2 regions of the Luteimonas sp. MC1782 genome follow, and region 2 is predicted to be linked to the other one. Evidence: predicted binding sites of a transcription regulator. Region 2 holds the regulator's gene; the other holds the start of a gene.
What was found. The regulator HrcA, encoded in region 2, represses chaperone genes, less so after heat shock. The targets are predictions, from matches to a motif close to TTNGCACTCNNNNNNNNNGAGTGCNAA.
Positions count from the first base shown of each region.

Region 1: a site for HrcA is predicted at 2,814-2,840, ahead of rpoH (RNA polymerase sigma factor RpoH). Genes of this name have one in related genera too.

Region 1 is NZ_JACJFT010000002.1:219,918-224,508, forward strand. It holds gene ftsX (permease-like cell division protein FtsX) at 1-457, shown strand, start outside; gene H5368_RS10455 (response regulator) at 457-1,305, shown strand; gene ung (uracil-DNA glycosylase) at 1,302-2,009, shown strand; gene H5368_RS10465 (sulfotransferase family 2 domain-containing protein) at 2,006-2,698, shown strand; gene rpoH (RNA polymerase sigma factor RpoH) at 2,851-3,726, shown strand; gene zupT (zinc transporter ZupT) at 3,776-4,582, opposite strand.
Region 2 is NZ_JACJFT010000001.1:561,021-565,611, reverse strand. It holds gene dnaK (molecular chaperone DnaK) at 1-1,218, opposite strand, end outside; gene grpE (nucleotide exchange factor GrpE) at 1,319-1,822, opposite strand; gene hrcA (heat-inducible transcriptional repressor HrcA) at 1,828-2,910, opposite strand; gene recN (DNA repair protein RecN) at 3,000-4,591, shown strand, end outside.

The DNA.
Region 1 (4,591 bases), on a different contig from region 2:
GGTGCAGCACGATGCCGGCTGGCGCCAGCGCCTGGACGGCTGGCTGCGCTTCGGTGGCCGCGTGGCCTGGGTGCTGGCCGCCCTGCTCGGCACGGGGGCGTTGCTGGTGGTCGGCAACACCGTGCGCCTGGACATCCAGTCGCGTCGCGACGAACTCGGTGTCCTGCAGCTGCTCGGCGCCAGCGACGGCTTCATCCGCCGCCCGTTCCTGTACCTCGGCGCGTGGTACGGCCTGGCGGCCGGCGCGCTGGCGCTGGCGCTGCTGACGGCGGCCGGTGCCGCGCTGCGCCTGCCACTCGGCGACCTGGCGGCGAGCTATGGCAGCGGGTTCGGGCTGGTCGGCTTCACTGCGCGCCAGGCGCTGGTGGTGCTGGCCGGAACGACCGCGCTCGGCTGGCTTGGCGCGGGCGCCGTCACCGGCCATTTCCTGCGCCAGACGCGCCCCACCGACACGTGATGGACGCGTCGCACGACATCCGCCATCTGGCCGCAGGCGCCCAGCGCGTGATGGTGGTGGACGGCTCCCGCCTGGTGCGCAAGCTGATCGGCGACGTGCTCCGCAGCGAACTGGTCGACGTGGACGTGGTGGCCTGCGCCGGCCTGGCCGATGCGCGCGCCGCGCTGGCGGCGGCGCCCATCGACCTCGCCACCACCTCCCTGGTGCTGCCCGATGGTGACGGCCAGCAGTTGGCCGAGCTCGTGCGCGCCGCGGCGGGCCAGCGCTACGTGCCGGTGATCGTGGTGTCCGGCAATGCCCAGGCGCACCTCGAGGGGCGGCATTTCAGCGACGACGTCACCGACTACTTCGACAAGTCGCACGGCCACCACGCGCTGGCGGAGTTCATCCGCGGCTACGTGCAGCCGCAGCCGATCCCGGGCGCGCGCGTGCTCTACGTCGAGGACAGCCGCACCGTGGCGCTGGCCACCTCGCGCATGCTCAAGGCGCAGCAGATGGAGGTGGTGCACGTGGTGAGCGCCGAGGCCGCGATCGACTGGCTGCGCGCGCGCCGCGACGCCGGCGACGGCCCGGGCGCCGACCTCGTACTCACCGATGTCTACCTGAAGGGCGAGCTGAGCGGCCACGACGTGGTGCATGCGGTGCGCCGCGAGCTGGGCTGGTCCAAGCGCAAGCTGCCGGTGCTGGTGATGACCGGCGACGCCAATCCCGACAACCAGACCGCGCTGCTGCGCGACGGCGCCAACGACCTGGTGCTCAAGCCCATCGAGGAGCGCCTGCTGGTGACCAAGGCCCTCTTCCAGCTGCGCCTGGCGCGCACGCCGGAATCCACGGTATTCGGCGCATGATCGACGGACGCGGGCGTCTCGCTCCCTCCTGGAAGGCGCACATCGGTGACTACCTGGAACGCGACGACATGCAGGCGCTGGCCGACTTCCTGCGCACGCGCAAGGGCGCCGGTGTCCAGGTGTTCCCGCCCGCGGCCGAGATCCTTGCCGCCTTCGACGCCACGCCCTTCGAGGACGTGCGCGTGGTGATCCTGGGCCAGGACCCGTACCCCGGCGCGGGCCAGGCACACGGGCTGTGCTTCTCGGTGCGTCCCGGCGTGTCGGTGCCGCGGTCGCTGCTCAACGTCTACAAGGAAATCCAGCGCGACCTGGGTATCCGCCCTCCGGACCATGGCTGCCTGCTGCCCTGGGCGCGGCGCGGCGTGCTGCTGCTCAATTCGGTGCTCACGGTCGAGGCCGGCTGCGCCGGTTCGCACCAGCGCAAGGGTTGGGAAGGCTTCACCGACCACGTGGTCGACGTGCTCAACCGCGAGCGCGAAGGTCTGGTGTTCATGCTCTGGGGCGCCTATGCGCAGGCCAAGGGCAAGGTCATCGATGGGTCGCGCCACCGGGTGCTCCGGGCCACCCATCCGTCGCCGCTGTCGGCGCACCGGGGCTTCCTCGGCTGCGGCCACTTCTCGGCGGCCAACCGCTACCTCGTCTCACGTGGCGGCACGGCCCAGGACTGGTCGTTGCCGCCCTGCCCGGAGACCGCCATCGCATGACGTCCGCGCCGCTGCTGATATCGCTGCACATGCCGAAAACCGCGGGCACCAGCCTGGCGCAGACACTGCGCGTGGCGTTCCCGGACCCCGGCGCCTGCCAGACCGAATATGTCGACCAGCCGATGCAGTACTCGCGCTGGTGCCGCCGCTTGCGCGCACTGCGCGCCGGACTGGCCGGCCGGGGGGCACTGCCGGACAACCTGACCTGCGTGCACGGCCATTTCCTGCCGGTGAAGTTCCGCATCGCGGCCGGCGCGCGCGCGGTGCGCTACGTCACCTGGCTTCGCGAACCGGTGGACCGGCTGGCCTCGCACTACCACTACTGGGTCCGTGACTACGACGGGCTTGACCCCCGCCAGCCGTTGCGCAACCGGGTGCTGCGCGAACGCTGGTCGTTCGAGCGCTTCGCCCTCGGCGCCGAACTGCGCGACCTGTACCACGAGTACCTCTGGCGATTCGATCCGGCCGGCTTCGACTTCATCGGCATCACCGAGCGTTACGACGAGGACCTGCAGCAGATGGCGCGGCGGTTCCTGGGCGGTACCGCGGTGCCCGCATCGGCGCTGGTGAACCCGCTGCGTGGCGAGTCCGGATACGCGATCAGTCCGGGCCTCCGCCGCCGCATCGAGGCCTACCACGCCCGGGACGTGGCGCTGTACCGCCGGGTCCTGGCCGGGCGCCGCCTCTGAGCCTGGGCACGCGGGAGGCTCGGCGGGACCGGCGAAGCCTGCATCGGTGGACACAATCAATTCGATTTGCGTCCATTCATACGATGAATGGAACAGTAAGGAACTCCCGCCGCGTTCAGCAGTCGTATCCGGCCACTGCTAAGATCACTGCCATGACTGCAATCACAGCGACCGCTCTTGTCCCCAACAGCCTCCCGATCCCCAGCGCCCTGGGTTCGCTCGAGGCCTACATCGGCGCCGTCCACCAGATCCCCGTCCTCACGGTCGAGGACGAGCAGGCGCTGGCCCACCGTTTCCGCGACCAGGAAGACCTGGATGCCGCGCGCGAGCTGGTGCATTCGCACCTGCGCTTCGTGGTGCACGTGGCGCGTGGCTACAACGGCTACGGCCTGCCGCTCGGCGACCTGATCCAGGAGGGCAACATCGGCCTGATGAAGGCCGTGAAGCGCTTCGACCCCGAGGTCGGCGTGCGCCTGGTGTCGTTCGCGGTGCACTGGATCCGTGCCGAGATGCACGAGTACATCATCAAGAACTGGCGCATCGTCAAGGTCGCCACCACCAAGGCGCAGCGCAAGCTGTTCTTCAACCTGCGCAAGAGCAAGAAGCGCCTGGGCTGGTTGAACGCCGAGGAAGTGCGCGTCGTGGCCGAGAACCTCAACGTCTCCGAGCGCGAGGTCCTGGAGATGGAGTCGCGCCTGTCGGGCCGCGATGTCGCCTTCGACGCGCCATCCGATGATGACGACGACCACGCGCCGCCGTCGCCGGCCGCCTACCTCACCGCACGCGAGGATGACCCGTCGCAGGCCTACGAGCGCCAGGACAGCGAGGACAACCAGCTCGCGCTGCTGCGCGAGGGCCTGGGCCGGCTGGACGCGCGCTCGCGCGACATCGTCAAGCGCCGCTGGCTGGACGATGACAGCAAGGTCACCCTGCAGGAACTGGCCGACGAGTACGGCGTGTCGGCCGAGCGCATCCGCCAGGTGGAGGCGAACGCGCTGAAGAAGATGAAGGCGCTGTTCGCGGCCTGATCCGCGCGTTCGGCAGTCGTCATGCATGAGGCCCGCGCAAGCGGGCCTCTCACCATTTGAACAGCACCAGGCTCAGCGCCAGCACCGCCATGCCGGCGACCAGGCCGTACACGGTCTCGTGGCCTTTCGAATAGCGCTTCGCCGCGGGCAGAAGTTCGTCCAGCGCCAGGAATACCATCACGCCGGCGATGATGCCGAACACGCTGCCGAAGACCGCATCCGACAGCCACGGCCGCAACAGCGCATAGCCGATGATGGCGCCGAGCGGCTCGGCCAGGCCCGACAGCAGGCAGGCGCCGAAGGCGTAGCCCTTGTTGTTGGTGGCGAAGTACACCGGCACCGCGATCGCGATGCCCTCGGGCACGTTGTGGATGGCGATCGCGAACGCCAGCGGCAGGCCCACGCCGGGGTTTTCGAGGGTGGCGAAGAACGTCGCCAGGCCCTCCGGGAAGTTGTGAGCGGTGATCGCCAATGCGGTCAGCAGGCCGACGCGCTTGATGTAGGCGGCGTTGTGCTCGCGGAAGAACGGATCGTCGACCTCGAGCCGCTCGTGCGGATTGGGCACCAGGTGGTCGACCAGCATGATCAGGCCCACGCCGGCGAGGAAGGCGAACGTGCCGTAGGAGTAGCCCAGGCGGTCGCCGTAGCCCTGGCTGAAGGACCACACCGCCTTGTTGAGGATTTCCGACAGGGAGACGAAGACCATCGCACCGCCGGCAAACGCCAGGCCGAACGCCAGCAGCCGGGCGTTGGGCTTCTTCTGCGCGAACACGAACAGGCTGCCCAGACCGGTCGCAAGGCCCGCACCCGTGGTGACCGCCAGCGCGATGAGCAGGTTGGCGGTGGGGATTTCCATGGGTGCTGG
Region 2 (4,591 bases):
ACCCAGGGTCTCGATGCCGAGGCTCAGCGGGGTCACGTCGAGCAGCAGCACGTCCTTGACGTCGCCCGCCAGCACGCCGCCCTGCACCGCGGCGCCGATGGCGACCGCCTCGTCGGGGTTCACGTCCTTGCGCGGCTCCTTGCCGAAGAACTCGGCGACCGCCGCCTGCACCTTCGGCATGCGCGTCTGGCCGCCGACCAGGATCACCTCGTTGACGTCGCTGGCACGCAGGCCGGCGTCGTTGAGCGCGGTGCGGCACGGCTCGATGGTCTTCTTGATCAGGTCCTCGACCAGCGCCTCCAGCTTGGCGCGCGTCAGCTTGATGTTGAGGTGCTTCGGGCCCGAGGCGTCGGCGGTCACGTACGGCAGGTTGACCTCGGTGTGCTGCGCGGTGGACAGCTCGATCTTTGCGCGCTCTGCGGCATCGCGCAGGCGCTGCAGGGCCAGCGGATCCTTGCGCAGGTCCATGCCCTGGTCCTTGTTGAACTCGTCGACCAGGTAGTCGATGACGCGCTTGTCGAAGTCCTCGCCACCGAGGAAGGTGTCGCCGCTGGTGGCGAGCACCTCGAACTGCTTCTCGCCGTCGACTTCCGCGATCTCGATGATCGACATGTCGAAGGTGCCGCCGCCGAGGTCGTACACGGCGATCTTGCGGTCGCCGCCGTCCTTGTCCAAGCCATAGGCCAGCGCGGCCGCGGTCGGCTCGTTGATGATGCGCTTGACGTCGAGCCCGGCGATGCGGCCGGCGTCCTTGGTCGCCTGGCGCTGCGAGTCGTTGAAGTACGCAGGCACGGTGATGACGGCTTCGGTGACCTTCTCGCCCAGGTAGTCCTCGGCGGTCTTCTTCATCTTTTCCAGGATACGCGCGGAGACTTCCTGCGCCGACAGCTTCCGGCCGTCGCTGGTCGCGACCCAGGCGTCGCCGTTGTCGTGCTGGGCGATGGCGTACGGCACCAGGCCGATGTCCTTCTGCACCTCGGCGTCGGTGAACTTGCGGCCGATCAGGCGCTTCACCGCGTAGAAGGTGTTCTGCGGGTTGGTGACCGCCTGGCGCTTGGCCGACGCACCCACCAGCACCTCGCCGTCCTTGGTGTAGGCGACGACGGAGGGCGTGGTGCGGTCGCCCTCGCTGTTCTCGATGACGCGGGCCTTGCCGCCGTCCATGATCGCCACGCACGAGTTGGTCGTGCCCAGGTCGATGCCAATGATCTTTGCCATGGGATGTATGCCTCTTTGAGGTTTGTCTGGGGGGCGGCAAGCCGCCGATGACTGCTATCTGGGGACGCGGCGGGCGCCTTCAAGCGCCGGGGGCGCGGATTCAGTCGTCGCGGGCCACGGCGACGAGCGCCGGGCGCAGCAGCTGTTCGTTGAGCTGGTAGCCCTTCTGGAACAGCTGCGCGACCGCGCCGGCGGGAACGCCTGCGGCGTCCACCACGCTCATCGCCTGGTGCTGGTCGGGGTTGAACGCATCACCCGGCGCCGGCGCGAGCTGCACCAGCCCCTGGCTGGCCGTGACGCGCAGCAGTTCGCGCAGCGTCAGCTCCATGCCCGTGCGCATCGGATCGTCGGCCGCGCCCGCGAGCAGCGCCGCGTCGAGGCTGTCGAACACCGGCAGCAGGTCGCCGAGCAACTGCTTGTTGGCGAACCGGCAGGCATTCTGCACATCGCGCTGCAGGCGCTTGCGCTGGTTGTCAAGGTCGGCACGCTCCACCAGGGACTGCGCGCGCAGCTGCTCGAGCTCGCCGCGGAGGGCCTCGAGTTCGTCGTGCGGAATGGTGTCGGCGGCCTCGAGGGTATCGTCGGGCGTCTGTTCGTTGGTCATCGCTGTCAGGGTCCGGGAGTGTCGCGGTCCGCACTTTGTGGGGATGGCGGCTCCGGATTCAAGGCATTGCCCAGCATGTCGGCGGTGGCCTGCACCACCGGAATCACCCGGTCGTAGGCCATTCGCGTGGGGCCGATGACCCCGAGCACCCCCAGTACGCGCCCCCCTGCCCCGTACGGAGCGGTCACCAGCGACATGCCGGCCAGCGGCGCCAGCCCGGTCTCCTCACCGATGAACACGCGCACGCCCGGTGCCTTCACCGTGCGCTCCAGCAGCTGCAGTATTTCGCGTTTCTGCGCGAAGGCGTCGAACAGCTCGCGCAGGCGCTCGACGTCGGCCAGGTCCTGCACCCCGAGCAGGCGCGCCTGGCCGGAGACCACCACGTCCTCGTCGCCGGGCACCAGCACCTGCTCGGCGATTTCGGTGGTCGCCCGCAGCAGGCCCTCCATTTCGCTGCGCGCGGCGCGCAGGTCGCTGACCAGGGTGGCGCGGATCTCGTGCAGCGGGCGGCCGGCGAAATTGGCGTTGAGGTAGTTGGCCACCTGTTCGAGTTCGGCCGGGCCGTAGGGGCGCCGGGTCAGCACGATGCGGTTCTGCACCTCATGGTCGGCAAAGACCACGATCGCCATCACCCGCTGGCCGTCCAATGGCACGAAATCGATCTGCCGGAACGCGAACTGGCCGCGTCCCGGCACGCTGACCACGCCCACGAACCGGGTCATCGCCGAGACCAGCTCCGACGCGCTGCCGAGCAGCGACTGCGTGCCGCCGCCGGTTGCCAGCTCTCCGCGCAGGCGTGCCAGTTCCGGCTCCTGCAGCGGGCTCAGCTGCAGCAGCGAGTCGACGAACACGCGGTAGCCCTGCGGCGTGGGCACGCGCCCGGCCGACGCGTGCGGTGCCGCCAGCAGCCCGACCTCCTCCAGGTCGGCGAGGATGTTGCGGATGGTCGCCGGGCTGACATCCAGGCCGGCGTGGCGGGCCAGGGTCTGCGAACCCACGGGCTCGCCATCGCGGATGTGGCGCGCGATCAGGGTGCGCAGCAGCTGGCGTGCGCGGGCATCGAGGGGGTCATCGCGGCGTCGGGACATCCCGGGGGTATATGTCGCCCGGCTCCGAGTCGCAAGCGCTGCGACGCGGCGATGGCAGCCTGCCGTCCCTCGCGGCACAATCGCGTCCCATGCTCAAGCGCCTCTCCATCAAGGATTTCGCCGTCGTCGCCGCCACCGAGCTCGAGTTCGGGGCCGGTCTGACCGTGGTGTCGGGCGAGACCGGCGCCGGCAAGTCGCTGCTCGTCGATGCCCTCGGCTTCCTGTCGGGCCAGCGCGCCGACAGCGGCATGGTCCGGCATGCCGCGCAGCGCGCCGAGCTCGACGCCGACTTCGACCTCGCCGGCTCGCCGGCCGCGCAGGCCTGGCTGCGCGAACAGGAGTTCGACGACGGCGAGGCCTGCCAGCTGCGCCGCACCCTGCGCGCCGATGGCGGTTCGCGGGCGTGGATCAACGGACGCCCGGCCACGCTCTCGCAACTGGCCGCGCTGGCGGCTCACCTGGTCGAGATCCATGGCCAGCACGAGCACCAGGCGCTGCTGTCGCGCGCCAGCCAGCTCGCCCTGCTCGACGCCTTCGGCCGCCACGAGGCGCTGCTGGCCGCGGTGGCCGCCGCGGCGCGCGGCTGGGCCGCGCTGCTGCGCGAACGCGAGCAACTGACCGCCGCAGGGGATGTCTCCGACCGCATCGACTGGCTCGGCCACCAGCTGGGCGAACTCGAGCGCGAGGACCTGGATGCGGACGCCATCAGCGCGCTCGCCGCCGCGCATCGCCGCCAGGCCCATGCCACCACCCTGGTCGACGCCTGCGACGTCGCCCTCGCCCGCCTCGGTGACGGCCACGGCGCGCTGCCCGCCGAGCTGCACCAGCTGCGCGGCGGGCTGGCGCGGCTGCAGGACCACGAGCCGCGCCTGGGCGAGGTGCAATCCATGCTCGAGGGTGCCGCGATCCAGCTGGACGAGGCGGCGATCCTGCTCGACCGCATCCGCGCCGACCTGGACCTCGACCCCGCGCAGCTCGAGGACCACGAGCGCCGCCTCGCGCGCCTGCACGACCTGGCGCGAAAGCACCGCGTGGCACCCGAAGGGCTCGCCGCGCAGCGTGACGCACTGGCCGCCGAACACGAGGCACTGCACGCCTCAGCGCGGCGCCTCGGCAGCCTGGGCACCGAGATCGATGCCGCCGCGGAGGCCTGGCGCAAGGCCGCCGTGGCACTGGGCAAGGCGCGCGCGCGCGCCGGCAAGGCACTGGCTGTCGCCACCACCGCGCTCGTCGGCGAACTGGGCATGGGCGGCGGGCGATTCGAAGTCGCGCTGGAACCCACCGCCGGGGACGCTCCGGATGCGCAGGGCGCCGAGCGCGTCGAGTTCCTGGTGTCGGCCAATGCCGGGCAGCCGCCGCGACCGCTGCGCAAGGTCGCATCCGGCGGCGAACTGTCGCGCATTTCGCTGGCCATCGAAGTCGCCGCGCTGGGCCTCGACGCGGTGCAGACCATGGTCTTCGACGAAGTCGATTCCGGGATCGGCGGCGGCGTGGCGGAGATCGTCGGCCAGAAGCTGCGCGACCTCGGCAGCCGGCGCCAGGTGCTGTGCGTGACCCACCTGCCGCAGGTCGCGGCCCAGGGCCACGCGCACTACAGCGTCAGCAAGGCCGAACGCGGTGGCGTCACCCAGAGCGCGGTGCGCCTGCTCGACGACGGCGAACGCCAGGAAGAACTGGCGCG